One region of the Acidovorax carolinensis genome, then DNA from elsewhere that is predicted to be linked to it. Evidence: predicted binding sites of a transcription regulator. Region 1 holds the regulator's gene; each other region holds the start of a gene.
The links. The regulator sigma-54, encoded in region 1, starts transcription at its own class of promoters, with help from an activator protein. The targets are predictions, from matches to a motif close to TGGCANGNAANCTGCTTT.
Positions count from the first base shown of each region.

Region 2: the regulator sigma-54 is predicted to act here: its motif matches at 3,322-3,339, upstream of CBP34_RS00850 (TorF family putative porin).
Region 3: the regulator sigma-54 is predicted to act here: its motif matches at 3,313-3,330, upstream of nirB (nitrite reductase large subunit NirB).

Region 1 covers NZ_CP021361.1:3,845,224-3,852,716, forward strand. The annotation lists gene CBP34_RS18070 (THUMP domain-containing class I SAM-dependent RNA methyltransferase) at 1-713, opposite strand, end outside; gene CBP34_RS18075 (acyl-CoA thioesterase) at 738-1,169, opposite strand; gene CBP34_RS18080 (RNA polymerase factor sigma-54) at 1,240-2,829, opposite strand; partial or broken gene lptB (LPS export ABC transporter ATP-binding protein) at 2,829-3,616, opposite strand; gene lptA (lipopolysaccharide transport periplasmic protein LptA) at 3,613-4,266, opposite strand; gene CBP34_RS18095 (thiol:disulfide interchange protein DsbA/DsbL) at 4,366-5,022, opposite strand; gene CBP34_RS18100 (SPOR domain-containing protein) at 5,107-5,757, opposite strand; gene argS (arginine--tRNA ligase) at 5,770-7,479, opposite strand.
Region 2 covers NZ_CP021361.1:181,510-189,002, reverse strand. The annotation lists gene glcE (glycolate oxidase subunit GlcE) at 1-472, opposite strand, end outside; partial or broken gene amt (ammonium transporter) at 686-2,123, opposite strand; gene glnK (P-II family nitrogen regulator) at 2,167-2,505, opposite strand; gene CBP34_RS00850 (TorF family putative porin) at 2,552-3,283, opposite strand; gene CBP34_RS00845 (YifB family Mg chelatase-like AAA ATPase) at 3,496-5,046, shown strand; gene CBP34_RS00840 (methyl-accepting chemotaxis protein) at 5,120-6,925, shown strand; gene CBP34_RS00835 (ABC transporter ATP-binding protein) at 6,969-7,493, opposite strand, start outside.
Region 3 covers NZ_CP021361.1:1,253,644-1,261,136, reverse strand. The annotation lists gene CBP34_RS05860 (efflux RND transporter permease subunit) at 1-1,456, shown strand, start outside; gene CBP34_RS05855 (efflux transporter outer membrane subunit) at 1,453-3,030, shown strand; gene nirB (nitrite reductase large subunit NirB) at 3,487-5,934, shown strand; gene nirD (nitrite reductase small subunit NirD) at 6,120-6,503, shown strand; gene CBP34_RS05840 (nitrate reductase) at 7,384-7,493, shown strand, end outside.

The DNA.
Region 1 (7,493 bases):
GGTAGCATCTTCTCGAACGCAAAGCGGCGCAACATGCCCGCCGGGATGCGGCAGGCGATCTGCGCGGCCTCGATGGCGATGGTGCCGCTGCCGCAGCAGGGGTCGTACAGCGGCACCGGGTGGTCGCCCAGCGGGTCCCAGCCGCTCGCAGCAATCATGGCGGCGGCCAGGGTTTCCTTCAGCGGCGCGTCGCCCTTGTCCTCGCGCCAGCCGCGCTTGAACAGCGGCTCGCCCGAGGTGTCGATGTAGATCGTGGCCTCGTCGGTGGTCAGGTGCAGGTGGATGCGCACGTCCGGCCACTGCGTGTTCACGTCGGGGCGCACGCCGGTCTTGGCGCGAAAGCGGTCGGCCACGGCGTCCTTGACCTTGAGGCCCGCGAAATTCAGGCTCTGCAGCGGGCTGTGCTGGGCCGTCACTTCGACCTTGAAGGTCTGGCGCGTGGTGAACCAGATCTCCCAGGCCACATCGCTGGCGGCGGCATACAGGTCGTTTTCAGAGCGATAGGGACGGTGCGCCAGCTGCACCAGCACGCGTTGCGCCAGGCGGCTGTGCAGGTTGAGCAGCAGCGCATCGCGCCACGACGCGCGCAGCAGCACGCCGCCCCGGCCGGTGAGCAGGTCTTGCCCCGTGAGGCCGGTGATGGCGTGCACCTCGTCGGCCAGATAGCTCTCGACGCCGGCGGCGCAGGGAAGAAAAAGTTGGAGTTGGTTCATAAGACTGGGCGAAAGGATACGCGCTCAGGCCTTGAGCAGCAGCAACTGGCGGATGGACTCGGGAATCGGCGCCACCTTGCGGTCTGCCTTGCCGATGAAGACGATGCCGATCTTGCCGCGCGCCACCTCGCGGCCCGATGTCTTCTCGGTCATGCGAAAGACGAGGTCGAAACCATAGCGGTTGAAGTCCGCTGGCGCCATCTCCACGCGCATCGTCTCGCCGTGGAAACCCTCGGACTTGTACTGCGCCACGATGTCGCCCACCACGATGGACAGGCCGCCCACGTCCGCCTCGGGGTAGCCCAGCGACTGGAAGAAGCGCACGCGCGCTTCGGACACCAACGTGAGCAGCTGTGCGTTGTCCAGGTGCCCGCCCTGGTTGACGTGGCTGATGTAGATCTGCATCTCGGTGGCAAAACCGAAATGCGGGGGAAGGTCGAAAACGATGCGGGCCATGGTGGGTACGGCGGGTAGATAAACGAAAGAATCGCACAGGGGGCGCCATGCGCCCCAAGCGGGGGTGTGCCTAGAGCGCCTTGCGCAGGTTGGCGGGCGCGATCTTGAGCGCCTCGCGGTACTTGGCCACCGTGCGGCGCGCGCACTCGATGCCCTGCTCCTTGAGCATCTCGGCGATCTGGCTGTCGGACAGCGGCTTGGCGGGGTTTTCAGCGGCGACGAACTGCTTGATCAGCGCACGCACCGCCGTGCTGGAGGCATTGCCGCCGGTCTCGGTGCCCAGGCCCGAGCCAAAGAAGTATTTGAGCTCATAGGTACCGATCGGCGTGGCCATGTACTTGGCGGTGGTCACGCGGCTGATGGTGGACTCGTGCAGGCCCAGCTCGTCGGCGATGTCGCGCAGCACCAGCGGGCGCATGGCCAGCTCGCCGTGGGTGAAAAAATTCTTCTGCCGCTCGACGATGGCGCGGGAGACGCGCAGGATGGTGTCAAAGCGCTGCTGGATGTTCTTGATGAACCAGCGCGCCTCCTGCAGGCGCTGCTGCATGCCCTGGTGGCCCTCGCCGCCCTTGTGACCGCGCAGAGCGCCGGCGTAGATGTCGTGCACGCGCAGGCGCGGCATCACGTCGGGATTGAGCTGAACGATGAAGTTGTGCTGGCCATCGCGGCCGTTGGCACGGCCCGCCTTGCGCACGATGACGTCGGGCACGATGATGTTGCGCTCGACATCGGCAAAGCGGCGGCCGGGGCGCGGCTCCAGGCGGGCAATCAGCGCCATGGCGGCGCGGGTGCGCTCCTCGCCATCGCCACACAGCTGCGTCAGGCGGCGGATGTCGCGGCGCGCCAGCATCTCCAGCGGCTGCTGGCAGATGCGCAGAGCGGTCTGCACGGTGTCGGGGTCGATCGCGCTGTTTTCATCGGCGGCCAGGGCGGTCAGCTGCAGCGTCAGGCATTCGGCCAGGTTGCGCGCGCCCACGCCCACGGGCTCCAGGCTTTGCAGCAGGCGTTGCGCCACGGTGAAACGGTGCACCAGCTCGTCGATCTGCTCCAGGTTGCCCTCGCCGGCCAGGCCCGTGGCCAGCTCTTCAAGTGGTTCTTCGAGGTAGCCATCGTCGTTCAGCGATTCGATCAGAAAACGCAGCGCGGCGCGGTCGATCTCGGACAGGCGCAGCGCCAGGGCCTGACGGTGCAGAAAGGACGTGAGCGACTCGTGCGAGCGCGCCAGCTCGGTGGCATCGGCCTCGTCGCCGTCGGAGTCGTTGCGGTTGCGGGCGGGTGCATCGCCACCCCACTCGGCATCGTTGGGCGCCATTTCCACGGTGCCGTCGCCGCTCCAGTCGGGCTCATCCGCGCTGGCGCTGGGGGTTTCAGCATCATTTTGGCCCTCAGCGCTTGTACTGCTTGCGCCAGCAGCTCCTGAATACATAGCGTCATCGGCGCTGTAGTCGTCGGCCTGCGCGGGGGTGTCGGCCGCCTCCAGGCCAAATTCCTCGCGCGGCGCTTCTTCGGCGGTGCGCTCCAGAAACGGGTTTTCATCGAGCATCTGCTCGACTTCCTGCGACAGCTCCAGCGTCGACAGCTGCAACAGCCGGATGGATTGCTGCAACTGCGGCGTGAGCGACAGGTGCTGCGAAACGCGCAGCGAAAGACCCGGTTTCATCACATCCTGAAATGTTCGCCCAGGTACACCCGACGCACCTCGGCGTTGTCAACGATTTCGGACGGAGTGCCCTGGGCCAGCACGCGACCATCGCTGATGATGAAGGCGTGGTCGCAGATGCCCAGCGTTTCGCGCACGTTGTGGTCGGTGATCAGCACGCCGATGCCGCGCGCCTTCAAAAAGCCGATGATGCGCTGGATCTCAATCACCGCGATCGGGTCGATGCCGGCAAAGGGCTCGTCGAGCAGGATGAAGCGCGGCTGGGTGGCCAGGGCACGGGCGATTTCGACCCGGCGGCGCTCACCGCCCGACAGGGCCAGGGCCGGTGATTCGCGCAGGTGGTCCACGCGCAACTCCTGCAGCAAGGCGGTGAGGCGCGCTTCAATCTCGGCCCGGGCAAGGGTTTGCCATCGTCGCCGCGCTGCAGCTCCAGCACGGCGCGCACGTTCTCCTCGACGTTCAGCTTGCGAAAGATCGACGCCTCTTGCGGCAGATAGGACAACCCCAGACGCGAACGCCGGTGGATCGGCATGTTCGCCACCGAGTGGCCATCGATGCGGATATCACCGCCATCGCAGCGCACCAGGCCAACGATCATGTAGAACGAGGTGGTCTTGCCCGCGCCATTGGGGCCAAGCAGCCCCACCACTTCGCCCTTTTGCACGACCAGGGACACGTCCTTGACGACCTTGCGGCTGCCATAGGATTTTTCGAGGTGCTCGACTTCCAGGCGGCTGCCCGCCTGGGTATCTGGGCCTTGACCTGTATTCACCGTCGCAGCACTCACTTGCTTGCACCGCCGAGCGAGTTGCTGGGACGCAGCACCGGACCGCTGGCCGCCGGCGCCGGGGCCGCAACGCCGGCAGGCTGCTCCTTGGCCGGAGACAGCACGGCGCGCACGCGTCCGCCCGGGGCGGGTGCATCGCCCGGCGCGCTTGCAGCCGACTTTTTCTGGCCATCGACCGTGAACACGTCGGTCAGGTTGTTGTAGACGATGACGGCGCCCGACACGTCATCGGTCACCACCGATTCACGATAGCGGCGCATCTCGGCGCGGGTGATGAAGCGCACGTTGTCGGCCTTGCCGTCGTACTCGATGATTTCGCTCTCGCCTTCGATGAACTCGTCGGGTGCGCCGGCCGGGGTGTCGCGCTTTTGCCGGAAGAACGCGCGCTTGCCTGGCTCGGCCGTCACCACGCCATATTGGTAGCCATCGGCATCCTGGCGCACATCGAGCCGCGCGCCCCGCAGCACGATGGAACCCTTGGTCATGACCACCCGGCCCGTGAACACACTGGTCTGCTTGAGCTCATCGTGGCGCAACGCATCGGCCTCGATGTTCATGGGCTTGTTGCGGTCGGCTTTTTCGGCAAGGCCCACGCCAGGGGCGCAGGCCAGGGCCGTCAGCAGCAGGATCGAGAGGAATCTATTTTTCATGAGGCACGAATCTTGCACGGATTGTAGCCATGCACGGGCGCTGCAGCCCATAAAAAAGCCCGCAGTCGCGGGCTTCTCGAACGGGTGGGCACTGCGGGGTCAGCCCTTGCGCGCCACGCCCGCCAGATACTCCACCACCTGCAGCACGGTCTGCATGCTGCCGGCCATGGTGCCATCGGTATAGAACCGGCCAGCAACGCCCATCGAGGGAACGCCCTCCACGCCATAGCCCTCTTGCAGCGCCGAGGCACGGCGTACCTGGCTGGCCACGGTGAAGGATGTGTAGACCTCCTTGAACTTGGCGGCGTCCACGCCCTGCTGGGCCACCCAGGCAAAGATGTCCTCGTCCTTGGCGAGCTTGAGCTTTTCGACATGGATGGCGCGGAACACCTTGGCGTGCAGCGTATCGAGTTTGCCCATGCCTTCGAGCGTGAAATACAGCTTTTGCTGCGGCACAAAGCTGGCATTGAACGCCACCGGAATGCGGCGGATGCTCAGGTCCTTGGGGGCCGCCTTGACCCAGGCATCCAGCGTGGGCTCAAAGGAATTGCAGTGCGGGCAGCTGTACCAGAAGAACTCGATCACATCCACCTTGCCGGCGGGCGCATCGGGCGTCAACGGCTTGGCGAGCTTGGTGTAGTCCTTGCCCTCCTTGAACTGGCGCGCCTGTGCCATGGCCGGCGTGGCCAGCGGCAGGGTCAGGGCGGAAGAGGCAACCACCGAAGCGGTGGACAGGGAAAACTCGCGGCGTTTCATGAAAGGGACACTCCTTGTTCTGGTCTGGGGGTGTGAGAACGCCCCCATGAAAAAGTTCAGACGATGGCGATGGACGCCGCCATCCTAGCGCTGGACACGCACCATCGCGGACTCGACGCCGGCGCTTTCCAGTTTTTCCTTCAGCTGCTCGGCATCGTCGCGCTTGGAAAAAGGGCCGACGCGCACACGGTACACGGTGCGGCCATTCTGTTCGCGCTCGCTCACGCGGGCCTCCCAGCCCAGCATGGCCAGCTTGGCGCGCTGGGCATCGGCCCCCGACTGGCTGGGGAACGCACCGGCCTGCACAAAATAATCAAACGGATCCACCGCCGCCGACCGGGCCTTGGCCAGATCGCCCAGCGGGTCCGCCGAGGGTGCCTGCTTGGTTTCGACCTTGGTGGCCGGCTTGGCGTCTGCCGTCGCAGGCTTGCTGGCGGGGGTACGCGCAGCGGTGACTTCGGCGGCCGGTGCCGCGCCATTGGGACTGGCCGAGGCGGCCGCGGCAGGGGCGGGCGGGCGCGCGGGGTTTTTGCCGTAGAGCGGCGAATTGGGGTCCCAGTTCTTGTTCTTCTGGGCTTCGGCGGCGTCCTGGTCCACGCCACGCAGGCCGCCCTTGTTCAGGAAGGGCACGGGCACCTTGGTCACATACACGGCCACGGCCAGGGCAGCGCCCAGGCCCACGATGACCCCGACAATGAAGCCGATGGTGGTGCCACCCGTCTGTTTTTTCTTCATGGTAGTAACTGCTTACATTCTGGCTGGGGCCGATACGCCCAGCACGGCCAGGCCATTGTGCAACACCCGTGCGGTGGCAGCGACCAGCGCCAGGCGCGCCTTCTTCACCACCTCGTCGTCCACCAGGATGCGCTCGGCATCGTAATAGCTGTGGTAACTGGCGGCCAGATCGCGCAGGTAAAAGGTCACATCGTGCGGCGCCTCACCGTCGGCGGCGGCGGTGAGCATCTCGGGGTATTTGGCCAGCTGCAGCATCAGCGCCTGGGCCTGCGGGCCTTCCAGGGCCGACAGATCCACATCCTTGAGCGAGGCGACATCGCCGCCACCGGCTTCTTGCCAGGCGCGCAACACCGAGCAGATGCGCGCATGCGCGTACTGCACGTAGTACACGGGGTTGTCGTTGTTCTGCGCCACGGCCAGGTCCACGTCGAAGGTGTACTCGGTGTCGGGCTTGCGGCTGAGCAGGAAGAAGCGCACCGCATCCTTGCTGGTCCACTCGATCAAATCGCGCAGCGTGACGTAGCTGCCCGCGCGCTTGCTGATCTTGACCTCTTCACCGCCCTTGACCACGCGCACCATGGTGTGCAGCACATAGTCGGGGTAGCCCTGCGGGATGCCAACGCCCGCCGCCTGCAGACCGGCGCGCACGCGGGCGATGGTGCCGTGGTGGTCGGTGCCCTGGATGTTGACGACCTTGGTGAAGCCGCGCTCCCACTTGGCGATGTGGTACGCCACGTCGGGCACGAAGTAGGTGTAGGTGCCGTCCTGCTTGCGCATGACGCGGTCCTTGTCGTCGCCGTAGTCGGTGCTCTTGAGCCACAGCGCGCCGTCCTGTTCGTAGGTCTTGCCGTTGGCGATGAGCTTGTTCACCGTGGCCTCGACGCGGCCACTGGTGTACAGGCTGGATTCGAGGTAGTACTCGTCGAACTGCAGATTGAACGCCTGCAGGTCCTTGTCCTGCTCGTTGCGCAGGTAGGCCACGGCAAACTGGCGGATGTTGTCGTAGTCCTCCACATCGCCATTGGCCGTGAACTCGCGATCGTCGGCCTTGACCGTGGCTTTGGCCTTGAAGGCTTCGGCAATGTCGGCGATGTAGTCGCCGTTGTAGAAGTTCTTGGCCAGCGGGTTCTCGCTGTCGGTGGGCCAGCAGTCGTCGCCAGGCTTGAAGCCCTTGGCGCGCAGCTGCGTGCTTTTGGTCAGCGTGTCGATCTGCACGCCCGCGTCGTTGTAATAGAACTCGCGGTGCACCTTCCAGCCTTGGGTGCTGAACAGGTTGCAGATGGCATCGCCCAGCGCCGCCTGGCGGCCGTGGCCTACGTGGAGCGGGCCGGTGGGGTTGGCCGAGACAAACTCGACCAGCACTTGCTGGCCGTTGCTGGCCTGAAAACCAAAGCGCTCGCCCGCAGCCAGCACCTCACGCACCACTTCCTGCTTGGCGGCGGGTTGGAGGCGGATGTTCAGAAAGCCCGGACCGGCGATTTCGATGGCGGACACCCAGCGCTGAAAAGCGGGCGTGGCTTCCAGTGCGGTCTTGATCTGTTCCCCCAGTGCGCGCGGGTTGAGCTTGAGGGGCTTGGCCAGCTGCATGGCCGCAGTGCAGGCAAAGTCGCCATGGGCGGCCACCTTGGGAGATTCAAATGCCGCCTTGGCGCCAGCGCCGGGAGACAGGACTTCCAGCTCGGCGGCAAGCGCAGCGAGCAATTCATTTTTGGCAGTGAGCATCGACGGATTTTACG
Region 2 (7,493 bases), 460 kb from region 1:
CCCAGGCGCCCGCCATGAGGCGCGAGACATCGTAGCCCGCGACGTTTTTCATGACCTGGCCGCCGAACGTGAGCAGCTCGGCACGGCCGTTGAGCAGCACCACCCCCAGCAGGTAGTCGCGCACCGCGCCCACGCTGGCGCGGGCGGGGCCGCTCAGGCCCGCGGCCACCATGCCGCCCACCGTGGCGCCCGGGCCGAAATGGGGCGGCTCGAACGGCAGGCACTGGCCTTGCTCGGCCAGCACGGCCTCCAGCTCGGCCAGTGGCGTGCCGGCACGCACCGTGACCACCAGCTCGCTGGGTTCATAGCTCACGATGCCGGTGAGCGCGCGGGTGTCGAGCAGCTCGCCGCGCAACGCCAGACCATGAAAGTCCTTGGTGCCCCCGCCACGGATGCGCAGCGGCGTTTGCGCGGCGGCGGCGGCGTGGACACGGTCAACAATCTGGCGCAGGGCGAATTCCATGGTCTGCATGGTAGCGGCCCGCAACCAGGGCATGCCGGGTGGGCCGCATGAATTTTTTGAACAGCGGCCGTGCATTCCACTGGCGCAGCGACTGGTCGTGCGGCAAGCTGCTGTTTCACCCCACAAAAAAGGCCCGCCAGAAGGGCGGGCCAAAACCTTGAAGAGACACTCACCGAAATTTCAGTGCGCTGCGGTGCCACCAGACGCCGCAGCGCGGGGCGATCAGCGGTTGTACGCCGTCTCGCCGTGTGACGTGATGTCCAGACCTTCGCGCTCGGCTTCTTCAGAGACACGCAGGCCCACCAGCAGATCGGCGACCTTGTAGGCAATGAAGGAGACCACGCCCGACCACACGATGGTCAGCAGCACGCTCTTGACCTGGATCCACAGCTGCGCACCCATGGCGAAGGTATCGGGGGTCAGGCCACCCGTGCCGCCCAGGCTTTGCGAGGCAAACACCGCCGTCAGGATGGCACCGATGATGCCGCCCACGCCGTGCACGCCAAACACATCGAACGCATCGTCGGCACCCAGCATCTTCTTGAGGCCGCCCACACCCCACAGGCAGACCACGCCAGCGATCAGGCCCAGCACGATGGAACCCATGGGGCCCACGAAACCGGCAGCCGGCGTGACCGCCACCAGACCGGCCACCGCACCCGAGGCAGCACCCAGCATCGAGGCCTTGCCCTTGTGCAACGCTTCACCGGCCAGCCAGGACAGCGTGGCAGCGCCCGTGGCCAGAATGGTGTTGATGAAGGCCAGACCGGCCACACCGTTGGCAGCACCGGCCGAGCCGGCGTTGAAGCCGAACCAGCCCACCCACAGCAGCGAGGCGCCCACCATGGTCAGCGTCAGGCTGTGCGGGGTCAGTGCTTCCTTGCCAAAGCCGATGCGCTTGCCCACCATGAAGGCACCCACCAGGCCGGCGATACCGGCATTGATGTGCACCACGGTGCCGCCAGCAAAGTCGAGCGCGCCGTCCTTGCCCAGCAAACCACCGCCCCACACCATGTGGGCCATCGGGATGTAGCTGAAGGTGAACCACAGCACGGCGAAGATCAGCACGGCAGCAAACTTGATGCGCTCGGCGAACGAACCCACGATCAGCGCCACGGTGATGGCGGCAAAGGTGGACTGGAAGGCGACGAACACGTACTCCGGAATGGTCGGCAGCAGGCCCGACAGCGTGTCTGGCGCTATGCCCTTGAGGAAGATCTTGTCAAAGCCGCCAAAGAACTGACCCTCGCCGGCAAAGGTCAGGCTGTACCCATAAATGGCCCACAGCACGGTGATCAGCGCAAAGATCACGAACACCTGCACCAGCACCGACAGCATGTTCTTGGAGCGGGCCAGGCCGCCGTAGAACAGGGCCAGGCCCGGGATGACCATCAGGATCACGAGCATGGTGGAAGTCAGCATCCATGCGGTGTCGCCCGAGTCGAGCTTGGGCGCTGGCGCCGCGGGTGCGGCCTCGGCAGCCGCGGCGGCGGGCGCCGGGCTGCATCTGCCGGCGCAGCCACGGAGCGGCGGGCGCAGCAGCATCGGCCGCCGGGGCGGCAGTAGTGGTTTCGGCCGGGGCGGGTGCCTGGGCCAGGGACATCGATCCTGCGCAAAGCAGGCTCAGTCCCAGAACGAAGGAGGCAAGCAGTTTTTTCATGGCATGTTCTCTTTGTGGAATGCAGCGGGGCCTTGGCCGGCGCTTAAAGGGCTTCCTTGCCGGTTTCGCCGGTGCGGATGCGCACCACCTGCTCCAGATGGGTGACGAAAATCTTGCCGTCACCAATCTTGCCGGTGCGTGCCGCGCCTTCGATGGCTTCGATCACGCGGTCCACCAGCTCGTCGGCCACGGCGGCCTCGATCTTGACCTTGGGCAGGAAGTCGACCACATATTCCGCGCCGCGGTACAGCTCGGTATGGCCCTTCTGGCGCCCGAAGCCCTTGACCTCGGTCACCGTGATGCCTTGCACCCCGATGTCGGAAAGAGCTTCACGCACTTCGTCGAGCTTGAAGGGTTTGATGATGGCTGTCACCATTTTCATTTTGAGTTCCTCCGATAGACGGCACCCTAGGGGTGCCTGCCGTTGATTACAGGGTTTTGGTGAGCGTGGCGATCAGGCGGGCTTTGTTGCCGGGACCGAAATAGTCTTTCTTGTTGGCGCCCACGATGGCGGCACCCAGGGTGAGGCCGTCGCCAAAGTCGTAGGCACCGCCCACGCTGTAGTCCATGTAGTTGGGAACGCCCGAGTCCTTGATGTCGCTGGAAAAGCGGGTGAAGCCCACCGCGGCCTTCAGCGTCACCTTGGGCATGACTTCCTGCGCCACCGCGAAATTCAGGTAGCCCGTGTTGCGGCCCTTGAGACCAGAGCCAGACTTGGCGCCCGCCCAGCCGAAGTAATCCTTGGACACCGTGTGCGAATACTTGGCCGTGAGCGGGCCGAAGGTGGCGGCGCCATAGAGCTCGGTGGTGTTGCCGCTGGTGTTGCCGGGATACAGGTAGCTCAGGGCCCCCAGATCCAGGTCCACCTCACCGGCCTTGAATTTGTAGCCACCGTAGATATCGGCTTCCAGCGAGTTGCCGGACAGCCAGTTCACGCTGGAGTTCCAGTTGCCGACGTACCAGCCGGTGTCACCGAAGGCATAGTCAAAACCGCCCTGCACGGCGGGCTTGAAAGCGCTGACCTTGCCGGTGTCCTGGTCCTGCCCCCGGAACTTGTAGTTGCTGGTCAGGCTGACATTGCCGGTGAGCTGGGCACTGGCCAGCAAAGGCAGGGCTGCAGCAAAGGCGACGCTCAGAAGCTTGATGGATGCGCGGTTCATGGTTCCTCCGGTTGGACAAAGAGTAGGGACAGTCGGGTTAAGCACGGTCCGTGCCATGTTGTGAACGACCATGGCGACAGGGCCCGTATCCACGGCGTGCGTTCGCCCGTACATTGGCTGCAGCGCCACGCGATCGCACCCCATTGGTGCGCAGCGCCGCCAGCAGGCGACAATCACCCACACACCGCACCCAACTGGGGAGAAAACCGTTCATGAGTCTTGCATTGGTGCAAAGTCGCGCGCTTCTGGGGCTGGAAGCGCCCTCCGTCACCGTCGAGGTGCATCTGGCCAACGGGCTTCCCAGCTTCACCCTGGTCGGCCTGGCCGATGTGGAGGTGAAGGAGGCGCGCGAGCGTGTGCGCTCGGCGCTGCAGAACGCGGGGCTGGAGTTCCCCCACAACAAGCGCATCACCGTAAACCTTGCACCGGCCGATCTGCCCAAGGACTCGGGGCGCTTTGACCTGCCGATTGCCCTGGGCATCCTGGCCGCCAGCGGACAGATCGACGCCAGCCGCCTGGCCGGCCATGAGTTCGCCGGCGAGCTGTCGCTGTCCGGTCAATTGCGCCCTGTGCGCGGCGCACTCGCCACCAGCCTGGCGCTGCGCGCCCACCAGGTAGCGGTGCGGCTGGTGTTGCCACCGGGCAGCGCCGAAGAAGCCGCCCTGGTGCCCGGCGCGCAGGTTTACCGCGCGCGCCACCTGCTGGATGTCGTGCGGCAGTTCCTGCCGGCAGGCGGCCAGGAGTCCATCGACGACACCGCTGCCACGGACGAGGGCTGGTGCCTGCTGCAGCCCGCACCGCTGGCCACGCAAGCGGTCTATGCCGATCTTTCGGACGTCAAGGGCCAGGCCGCCGCCAAACGCGCGCTCGAAATCGCGGCCGCCGGCGGGCACAGCCTGCTGATGATGGGCCCGCCCGGTTCGGGCAAGTCCATGCTGGCCCAGCGCTTTGCCGGGCTGCTGCCAGCCATGACGATGGAAGAGGCCCTGGAAAGTGCGGCCGTGGCCAGCCTGGCAGGTCGCTTCGCTGCCGGGCAATGGGCGCAGCGGCCCACCAGCCAGCCCCACCACACGGCATCGGCCGTGGCGCTGGTGGGCGGCGGCTCGCCGCCGCAGCCAGGAGAAATATCACTGGCCCACCACGGGGTGCTGTTCCTGGACGAGTTGCCGGAGTTCCCCCGGGCCGCCCTGGAGGCCCTGCGCGAGCCCCTGGAAACCGGGCGCATCACCATTGCGCGCGCCGCCCGGCGCGCCGAGTTTCCGGCGTGTTTTCAGATGGTGGCTGCCATGAACCCCTGCCCCTGCGGCTTCTTGGGGTCTGCGCAGCGTGCCTGCCGCTGCACGCCCGACCAGGTGGCGCGCTACCAGGGCAAGCTCAGCGGGCCCCTGCTTGATCGCATCGACCTGCATGTGGAGGTGCCCGCGTTGCCGCCCACCGACCTGCTCGACGCGCCACCGGGCGAGGCCAGCGCCGCTGTGCGCGAGCGCGTGGACCGCGCCCGCCTGGCGGCCATCACCCGCCAGGGAAAAACCAACCAGGCGCTGCAGGGCCAGGAAATCGATACCCACACCGCCCTGGAGCCCGCAGCCACACAGTTTCTGCAAACGGCGGCAGCGCGCCTGGGCTGGTCGGCCCGCAGCACGCACCGCACCCTGAAGGTGGCGCGCACCATTGCCGACCTGGCCGGTGCCGCCAGCACCCAGGTGGCGCATGTGGCAGAGGCCGTGCAATACCGGCGCGTGCTGCGCGGGCCTGCCGCCTGAAGCACCGCCCCCGTTACCCCCATACCCCTGGCCGCCCAGCGGCCCCCACCTGCAACCCAGCTCCCAAGAATCCATGAAAAACCTGAAAATCGGCACTCGCCTTGGCGGAGGATTTGCCCTCGTTCTCGTCCTGATGGTCATGATGACCACCATTGGCCTGTGGCGCCTGCAAACCGTGGCACAGGCCACCCACAACATGACCCAGCAGCCCCTGGCCATGGAACGGATGATCAGCGACTGGTACCGGTACGTCTACAGTGCCGTCCGGCGCACGTCCGCCATCGTCAAGAGCACCGACCCGTCGCTGGGCGCCTTCTTCGCCGAAGACGCCGCCATGTCCACGCGCGAATCGGGCAAGCTGCAGGACCAGATCGAGCCCCTGCTCTCCAGCCCGGCCGAAAAGGAACTGTGGGTCACGATCAAGAAGGCCCGCGTCACCTATCTGTCGTCGCGCGACCAGGCGGTGAAGGCCAAGGCAGACGGGCAACTGGAGGAAGCCGACCGCACGCTGAACCAGGCCTTCCTGCCCGCGGCCGAAAAATACATGGCCCTGATCCAGCAACTGCTGGACCTGCAACGCGCCAGCATCGACACCACCGCGAAGGACATCCAGGCCGTCTATGCGCAAAGCCGCATGTGGCTGATGCTGCTGTGCACCCTGGCCGTGGTGGCCGGCGGCCTGTGCGCCTGGTGGCTGACGCGCGGGATCATCCGGCCGCTGTCGGACGCCGTGCGCGTGGCCCGTGCCGTGGCCGACAACGATCTGACCACGACGGTGCAAGTGCACTCCCGCGACGAGACGGGCCAGCTGATGCAGGCGCTGCAGGACATGAACACCAGCCTGGCCCAGGTGGTGGGCCGCGTGCGCTCGGGCACCGAGGGCATTGCCACCGCATCGAACCAGATCGACGCGGGCAACCAGGATCTGTCGTCGCGCACCGAGCAGCAGGCCAGCTCGCTGGAAGAAACCGCCGCTTCGATGGAAGAGCTGACCAGCACCGTCAAGCAGAACGCCGACAACGCACGCCAGGCCAACCAGCTGGCCGCGTCGGCATCGCAGGTGGCCGTGCAGGGCGGTCAGGTGGTGTCGAACGTGGTGGGCACCATGAGCGCCATCAACACCTCGTCGCGCAAGATCGCCGACATCATCGGCGTGATCGACGGCATTGCCTTCCAGACCAACATCCTGGCGCTGAACGCGGCCGTGGAAGCCGCCCGGGCCGGCGAACAGGGCCGGGGCTTTGCCGTGGTGGCCAGCGAGGTGCGCAGCCTGGCGCAGCGCTCGGCGGCGGCGGCCAAGGACATCAAGACGCTGATCGACGACTCGGTGGGCAAGGTGGACGAAGGCACGCAGCAGGTGGCCGAAGCCGGCAAGACCATGGAAGCCATCGTGGACAGCGTCAAGCGCGTGACGGACATCATGGCCGAGATCGCCGCCGCCAGCCAGGAACAGAGCGCGGGCATCGACCAGGTGCACCAGGCCATCTCGCAGATGGACCAGGTGACGCAGCAGAACGCGGCGCTGGTGGAAGAAGCTGCAGCCGCCACGGGCTCGCTCAAGGCCCAGGCAGCGCAACTGTCGCAGGCGGTGAGCGTGTTCCGGATCGCCGGACAACCCGAAGCGCGCGCCATCGCCCCGCAGCAGCGCACCGCACCGCGCCCCGTTGCCGCGCCCACGCGCACGAGCCCGCCCCCAAGCACACCCTGTCATCGGCCAGCCGCCCTGCAGCGCCCCGCGTCAAAGCCCCGGCAACCGCCATTGCCTCGCAGCGCAGCGAGGACGACTGGGAATCCTTCTGAGCCGAGGGCCAGGCGCGTGCGGGCCCACGCACCGCCAGACAAAACTCCTATATTGATAGCTGCTTGCGCTTATGAATAAAGCGCCAGAGGCATATTTAGCCTCTCATCAGCGGTCCGCAGGCCTACACCCCGAGGTACTGGCGGCGCACGGGCAGGTCGGCCACCAGCGCCGCCATGGTGCTGTGGTGGCAGATCTGGCCCTTTTCCAGCACGTAGGCGCGGTCGGCAACCGCCTCGGCAAAGTGCAGGTTCTGCTCGGACAGCAGCACGCTCACGCCCTGTGACTTGAGTTGCCGGATGGTGTGGGCCATCTGCTCCACGATCAACGGCGCCACGCCTTCGGAAGGCTCATCCAGCAGCACCAGCAAGGGCTGGCCCATGAGGGTGCGCGCCACCGTGAGCATCTGCTGCTCGCCGCCACTCATGCGCCCGCCCGGCCGCTGGGGCATTTCACCCAGATTGGGAAACAGCGCAAACAGTCGCGCGGGCGTCCAATGCGGCGCGGCGCTGCCGTCGGTCCAATGGCGCGCGCCCTGGCGGCCCACTTCCAGGTTGTCGAGCACGCTCAGGTCGGTGAAGATGCGCCGGTCTTCGGGCACATAGCCCAGGCCCATGCGCGCCACCTCGTAGGGCGCGCAGCGCGCGAT
Region 3 (7,493 bases), 1.5 Mb from region 1:
CCTGCCCACGTCGTTCTTGCCCAATGAGGACCAGGGCGCGGTGTCGGTGCAGATCACCCTGCCGCCAGGTTCGTCCAACGCCCGGCTGCAGGCGGTGATGGCCCAGGTGCAGAAATACTTTGCCGCCCAGCCCGATGTGATCAGCTTCAACTCGATCACCGGCTCAGGCGGCGACCAGAGCTCGGCGCGCGGCTTTGTGCGGCTGACCAACTGGAGCCAGCGCACACGCCCCGACCAGAGCGCCGACGCCATTGCCCGCAAGGCCACCAAGGACCTGGCCGCCATCCGCGATGCGCGCATTTTCGTGCTGCTGCCGCCCGCCGTGCGCGGGCTGGGGGCCAATGCGGGCTTCAACTTCCAGCTCAAGGACCTGAACGGCCTGGGCCACGACGCCCTGGTGGCCGCGCGCGACAAGGTGCTCGAACTGGCAGCCCAGCGCACCGAGCTGAGCAACACGCGCAGCACCAACCTGGACGACACCGCGCAGCTGGGTGTGGACATTGACGACAGCAAGGCCGGCGCCTTGGGCCTGGCCACGGTGGACGTGAACAACACGCTGTCGAGCGCGCTGGGCGGCACCTATGTGAATGACTTTCTCAACAAGGGGCGCGTCAAACGGGTCTACATGCAGGGCGATGCGCCGTTTCGCATGCTGCCGCAGGACGTGGCGCCCTGGACGGTGCGCAACAACCAGGGGCAGATGGTGCCGTTCTCGGCGTTTTCGAGCACCCGCTGGACCTATGGCTCGCCGCAGCTGCAGCGCTACAACGGCAGCCCCAGCTACGAGTTCGTGGGCAATGCGGCGGCGGGCGTGAGCTCGGGCGTGGCCATGGCGGCGGTCGAAGACATCATGAAGGAAATGCCTCCGGGCATTGGCTACGAATGGACCGGCGCCTCGTTCCAGGAGCGGCTGTCGGGCTCGCAGGCGCCGCTGCTGTATGCGGTGTCCATCCTGTTCGTGTTCCTGTGTCTGGCCGCACTCTACGAAAGCTGGTCGGTGCCGTTCTCGGTGATTCTGGTGGTGCCGCTGGGCATTGTCGGGGCGCTGCTGGGCATCGGGTTTCGCGGGCTGTCGAACGACGTGTACTTTCAGGTGGGCCTGCTCACCACCGTGGGGCTGTCGTCCAAAAATGCCATCTTGATCGTGGAATTTGCCACCCAGCTTCAAGAGCGCGGCCGCAGCGTGCTCGATGCCACGCTGGAAGCCGTGCGCCTGCGGTTGCGCCCCATTTTGATGACTTCGCTGGCCTTTGGTTTTGGCGTGTTGCCCCTGGCCCTGGGCAGCGGCGCGGGCGCCGGTGGGCGCCAGGCCATCGGCACGGCGGTGCTGGGCGGCATGGTGTCGGCCACCGTGCTGGGCATCTTTTTTGTGCCGGTGTTCTTTGTCCTGATTCGCGGCTACTTTGCCGACCGCAAGGCAAAGCAGACAGCCAGCGAAACCGGAGCCGCCGCATGAGCCGCACCCCCCTGATCGCCCCCCGCCGCACCGTGGTGCGCGCCACCGCCGCCAGCGCACTGGCCTTGCTGGCTCTGCTGAGCCTCGCTGGCTGCACCAGCCTGGCGCCAGACTATGCGCGTCCCGCACTGCCCGTGCCTGCCACGCTGACCGGCACGAGCGTGGCGGACGGCACCGCGCTGGCACCCGAGATCGGCCCGATGGGCTGGCAGGAATTTCTGCAGGAGCCGCGCCTGCGCGCGCTGGTGGCGCTGGCGCTGCAAAACAACCGCGACCTGCGCGTGGCGATGCTGGCCATCGAGAAGGCCCGCGCGCAATATGGCGTGGAGCAGTCCAACCGCTTCCCTGCCGTGGGCGCCACCGCCGCCGGCACGCGCACGCGCACGGCCGACGACCTGACCGCCAGCGGCCGCTCGCCCACCAGCAGCCAGTACAGCGCGCAGCTGGGCTTCAGCAGCTACGAGATTGACCTGTTTGGCCGCGTGAAGAACCTCAACGAGGCCGCGCTGCAGGAATTTTTGCGCACCACCGAGAACCGCCGCAGCGTGCAACTGAGCCTGGTGGCCGAGGTGGCCAACGCCTGGCTCACGCTGGACGCCGATGGCCGGCGCCTGCAACTGGCGCAAGACACCCTGCGCAGCCGCCAGAAGTCATACGAGCTGACCCAGCGCAGCTACGAGCTGGGCGCTGCCTCGGGCCTGACGTTGGCGCAAACCCAGACCACGGTGGACACCGCCCGCGCCGATGTGGCCGCCTTCACCAGCCAGGTGGCGCGCGACCGCAATGCACTGGCCCTGCTGGCGGGCGCGCCAGTGCCTGCGGCCCTGCTGCCTGATGGCGCGAACCCGGCAGCCGGGGCGACCGAGGCGTCGCCCACCCAGGCCGCACCGGCAACGACAACGACGTCGGTCGCCCCCAACCCCAGCACTGCCACGCCCGCCGCCACCCTGCTGGCGGTGCCGGCCGACCTGCCCTCGTCGGTGCTGCTCAACCGCCCCGACGTGCGCGCCGCCGAATACACCCTGCGCGGCGCCTACGCCAGCATTGGCGCGGCGCGTGCCGCGTTCTTCCCCAGCATCACGCTCACGGCGTCGGCGGGCACCGCCAGCAACGCGCTGTCGGGCCTGTTTGACGGCGGCAACGGCACCTGGAGCTTTGCGCCACAGATCCGCCTGCCCATCTTTGATGCTGGCCGCAACCGCGCCAACCTCCAGATCGCCGAAACCGCGCGCGACACCGCCCTGGCCCAATACGACAAGGCCGTGCAAACCGCGTTCCGCGAAGTGGCCGATGCCCTGGCCGAACGCGCCACGCTGGCCGAGCGCCTGCAGGCCCAGCAATCGCTGCAGGCGGCCACGCTGAAGGCATTGCAGTTGTCCGAAGCCCGCTACCGCCTGGGCGCCGACAGCTACCTGCCCGTGCTGGACGCCCAGCGCTCGCTCTACAGCGCGCAGCAGACGCTGATCGGTCTGGCGCTGGCCGAACAGGCCAACCGCATCACGCTGTACAAGGTGCTGGGCGGCGGATGGAACGACGCCGCCACGGGCGATAGCACGACAACGCCCGGCACCTGAAGCGGCGCGCGAAGGTTTTCGCACTGCGCTGTGAGACAAGCAGTTTCCAGCGCAGGGCGGTGCAAGCCCTTTGGTGAAGCGTGGGCGCTGATCCGCCATGCCCACCACGTTGAGGCCAGCTCCCCGTGGTGCACACGCACCAAGCTGGCCCAACCGCCACGCTGGCCTTGCACCGGCAACGCGAGCCCGCCTCTATCGCTACTTCTTTTTTGATAGCTATTCGCGCTTTATACATAAGCGTTGCAGCCCGATTTCGCCAAAACCCTCCATTCCGCTCACCGCTGGCACAGGCCTTGCATTACCCCGGGTGTGGCCAAGGTAGGCCGCATGTTGAGCCCGGTGCAATGGCGTGTTGGGCTGACGAAGACGATGGCGTCCCTGCGAGGGTGTTGGCTGCCAGGCCAGCGCACCGTGCGGACGCCTTTTTGTTTTTCCGAAACGCCTACGGAGGTCACGATGAAAAAATCCAGGCTGGTGATGGTGGGGAACGGCATGGCCGGTGTGCGCACGCTCGAAGAGCTGCTGAAGATTGCGCCCGACCTGTACGACATCACGGTGTTCGGCGCCGAGCCGCACCCCAACTACAACCGCATCCTGTTGTCGCCCGTGCTGGCCGGCGAGCAGACCATTGACGAGATCATCCTGAACGACTGGCAGTGGTATGCCGATCACCACATAACGCTGCACACGGGTTTCACCGTGACCGACGTGGACCGCGTGCACCGCACCGTCCACGCCACCAATGCAGCGGGCGAGACCATCACCGCCGAATACGACCGCCTCATCATGGCCACGGGCTCCAACCCGTTCATCCTGCCCATCCCGGGCAAGGATTTGCAGGGCGTGCTGGCCTACCGCGACATTGCCGACACGCAGGCCATGATCGACGCGGCCGCCACCTACAAACATGCGGTGGTGATCGGCGGTGGCCTGCTGGGCCTGGAGGCCGCCAACGGCCTCATGAAGCGCGGCATGCAGGTGAGCGTGGTGCATGTGGGCGACTGGCTGATGGAACGCCAGCTCGACGACGTGGCCGGCCGGATGCTGCAAAAGTCGCTGGCCGAGCGCGGCATGCAGTTCCTCATGAAGGCACAGACGCAGGAGCTGCTGGGTGACGACACGGGCCGCGTGAAGGCAGTGAAGTTCAAGGACGGCACCGAGGTGCCCGCCGACCTGGTGGTGATGGCCGTGGGCATCCGCCCCAACACCGCACTGGCTGAAAAGATGCGCCTGCATGTGAACCGCGGCATCGTGGTCAGCGACACGCTGCAGACCACCACCGACGCCCGCATCTACGCCGTGGGCGAATGCGCCGCGCACCGGGGCATTGCCTATGGCCTGGTGGCGCCGCTGTTCGAGCAGGGCAAGGTGCTGGCCAACCATCTGGCCGAGTTCGGCATTGGCCGCTACCAGGGCTCGCTCACGTCCACCAAGCTCAAGGTGACGGGCATCGACCTGTTCAGTGCGGGCGACTTCCAGGGCGGCGCCGACACCGAGGAGATCGTGATGAGCGACCCCTTTGGCGGCGTGTACAAAAAGCTCGTCATCAAGGACGACAAGCTGGTGGGCGCCTGCCTGTATGGCGACACCGTGGACGGCAGCTGGTACTTCAAGCTGCTGCGCGACGGCCGCACGGTGAACGACATCCGCGACAAGCTGATGTTCGGCGAATCGCACCTGGGCGACACCGGCCACCAGGGCCAGAGCAAGGCCGCCGCCATGCAGGACAGCGACGAAGTGTGCGGCTGCAACGGCGTGACCAAGGGCGCCATCTGCAAGGCCATCAAGGACAAGGGCCTGTTCACGCTCGATGAAGTGCGCAAGCACACCAAGGCCAGCGCGAGTTGCGGTTCGTGCACCGGGCTGGTTGAGCAGATCATCATGTTCACCGCCGGTGGCGACTACAGCGCCACACCCAAGACCAAGGCCCTGTGCGGCTGCACCGACCATGGGCACCAGGCCGTGCGCGACGCGATCCGCGCCAACAAGCTGCTGAGCATTGGCGACGTGTTCCGATTCATGGAGTGGAAGACGCCCAACGGCTGCGCCACCTGCCGCCCCGCCGTCAACTACTACCTCATCAGCACCTGGCCCAAGGACGCCAAGGACGACCCGCAAAGCCGCGCCATCAACGAGCGCAGCCACGCCAACATCCAGAAAGACGGCACCTACAGCGTCATCCCCCGCATGTGGGGGGGAGAGACCACGGCCGACGAGCTGCGCCGCATTGCCGATGCGGCCGACAAGTACCACATCCCCACCATCAAGGTCACGGGCGGCCAGCGCATCGATTTGCTGGGCGTGAAGAAGGAAGACCTGGTCAACGTGTGGAAGGACATCGGCATGCCCAGCGGCCACGCCTATGCCAAGGCGCTGCGCACCGTGAAGACCTGCGTGGGCAGCGAGTGGTGCCGCATGGGCACCCAAGACAGCACGCAGATGGGCAAGGACCTGGAGCGCGCCATGTGGCGCATGTATGCCCCGCACAAGGTCAAGTTTGCGGTGAGCGGCTGCCCGCGCAACTGCGCCGAGGCCGGCATCAAGGACGTGGGCATCATCGGCGTGGACAGCGGCTGGGAGATGTACGTGGCCGGCAACGGCGGCATCAAGACCGAGGTGGCCCACTTCTTCACCAAGCTCAAAACCGCAGAAGAAGTGCTGGAGTACACCGGCGCGTTTTGCGAGCTGTACCGCCAGGAAGGCTGGTACCTGGAGCGCACCGTGCACTACGTGAACCGCGTGGGCCTGGACTATGTGAAAAAGCGCATTCTGGAAGACCACGAGGGCCGCAAGGCGCTGTGGGAGCAGCTGCAGTTTGCGCTCGACGGCGAGCCCGACCCTTGGTTCGAGTTTGACAAGGCAGCAGTGGACCAGCGCCAGTTCATTCCGATTGCCGTGGCTTGATCCCATTTATTGAATAAAAAATGGCTCTTCTAGCGAATGCTAGTGATGCACTCGATAAACGCCGTACTCCAAAAACGCTGTTTGAGGACGTACGGAGCATGCCATCACTACTATTCGCTAGAAGAGCCTAAAAAATGTCTCTAGCGCTTGATGGATAAGCGCAAGCAGCTACCAAAGGAATAGCAATGAATGCCTGGAAACTGATCTGCCGCGTGGAAGACATCCCGGTGCTCGGCTCGCGCCGCGTCGCCCGCGAAAAGGGCCTGGATGTGGCGGTTTTCCGCAACGATGCGGGCGGCGTTTTTGCGCTGCTGGACCGCTGCCCGCACAAGGGCGGGCCGCTGAGCCAAGGCATTGTGTTTGGCACGCAGGTGGCTTGCCCGATGCACAACTGGACGATTGGCTTGTGCGATGGGCAGGCGGCGGCGCCGGATGAGGGGTGCACGCCGAAGTTTGCGGTGAGGGTGGAGGATGGGGCGGTGTATATGGATTCGCAGGAGTTGGCATCTGTAGCGACCGATCTGACCCGGCCTGTGGCGGGGCCTGCACGCAGGACTGTGGGGGTTTGATTTGTTTACGGGGCTGCCTATTTTTGCTGGCTTGCCTTTGCAGAGGGCGGAGGCCGGGGTATGCGCCCGGCGGCGCAGTAACTTTCTTTTGCGTCGCCAAAAGAAAGTCACCAAAGAAAAGGCGACCCCGCTGTCTGCGTCCCCAGCGCTGCGCGCTGGGGCAACCTGTGGTGCTCGCCGACGGGGTGCGTCGCAGAACTCGCTGCGCGCTGACGCGCTCCGCTCAAACAACTGCGACGAGTCAGACCACGATGCATGTGTGTCCTGCGGCACACATGCCACCCCGCCCGCTGCGCTCCTCGGCACATACAGAGGGGCTGGGGAACCAACATCCATTCGGGCCATTGCTTCGCTGCGCTGCGCTCGGCCCCACATCGCAGGCGCAAGCGCCACGCGCTGCGCAAACTGGGCCGAGCGAAGCAATGGCCCGTGTGGATATTCGGCTGTTCGGCTGTCCAACCCCTGCTGGCTGCGCCTGCGTCGGGGCGCTTGCGGGGTGAGCATGCGCGTCGAAGCGCGCATGCCTCGTGATCTGACTCGCCGCAGTTGTTTGAACGGAGCTGCACAGCAGCGCAGTGAGTTCTGCGGCGCACCCCGCAACCGCACCGACGCAGGTCGCCCCGTAGCGCAGCGAAGGGGTCGCAGACTGGGGGTCGCCTTTTCTTTGGTGACTTTCTTTTGGCGAAGCAAAAGAAAGTTACTCGCATGCCGGGCGACTCCCGGCCTCCGCCTTGAAACCAAGCATGCTGTCCCAACTGGCACGTTCCGGCTTCGACAAGCTCAGCACGAACGGCCAGTGAAAAATAGACACTACAGAAAAAATAGCTACCAGCGCTTGATGAATAAGCGCTAGAGCCCAAAAACACCCAAAACCCACGCCATGCAAGAAACCAAATCCACCTGCCCCTACTGCGGCGTAGGCTGCGGCGTGATCATCGAATCCGAAGGCGCGCAAATCACCGGTGTGCGCGGCGACCCCACCCACCCCGC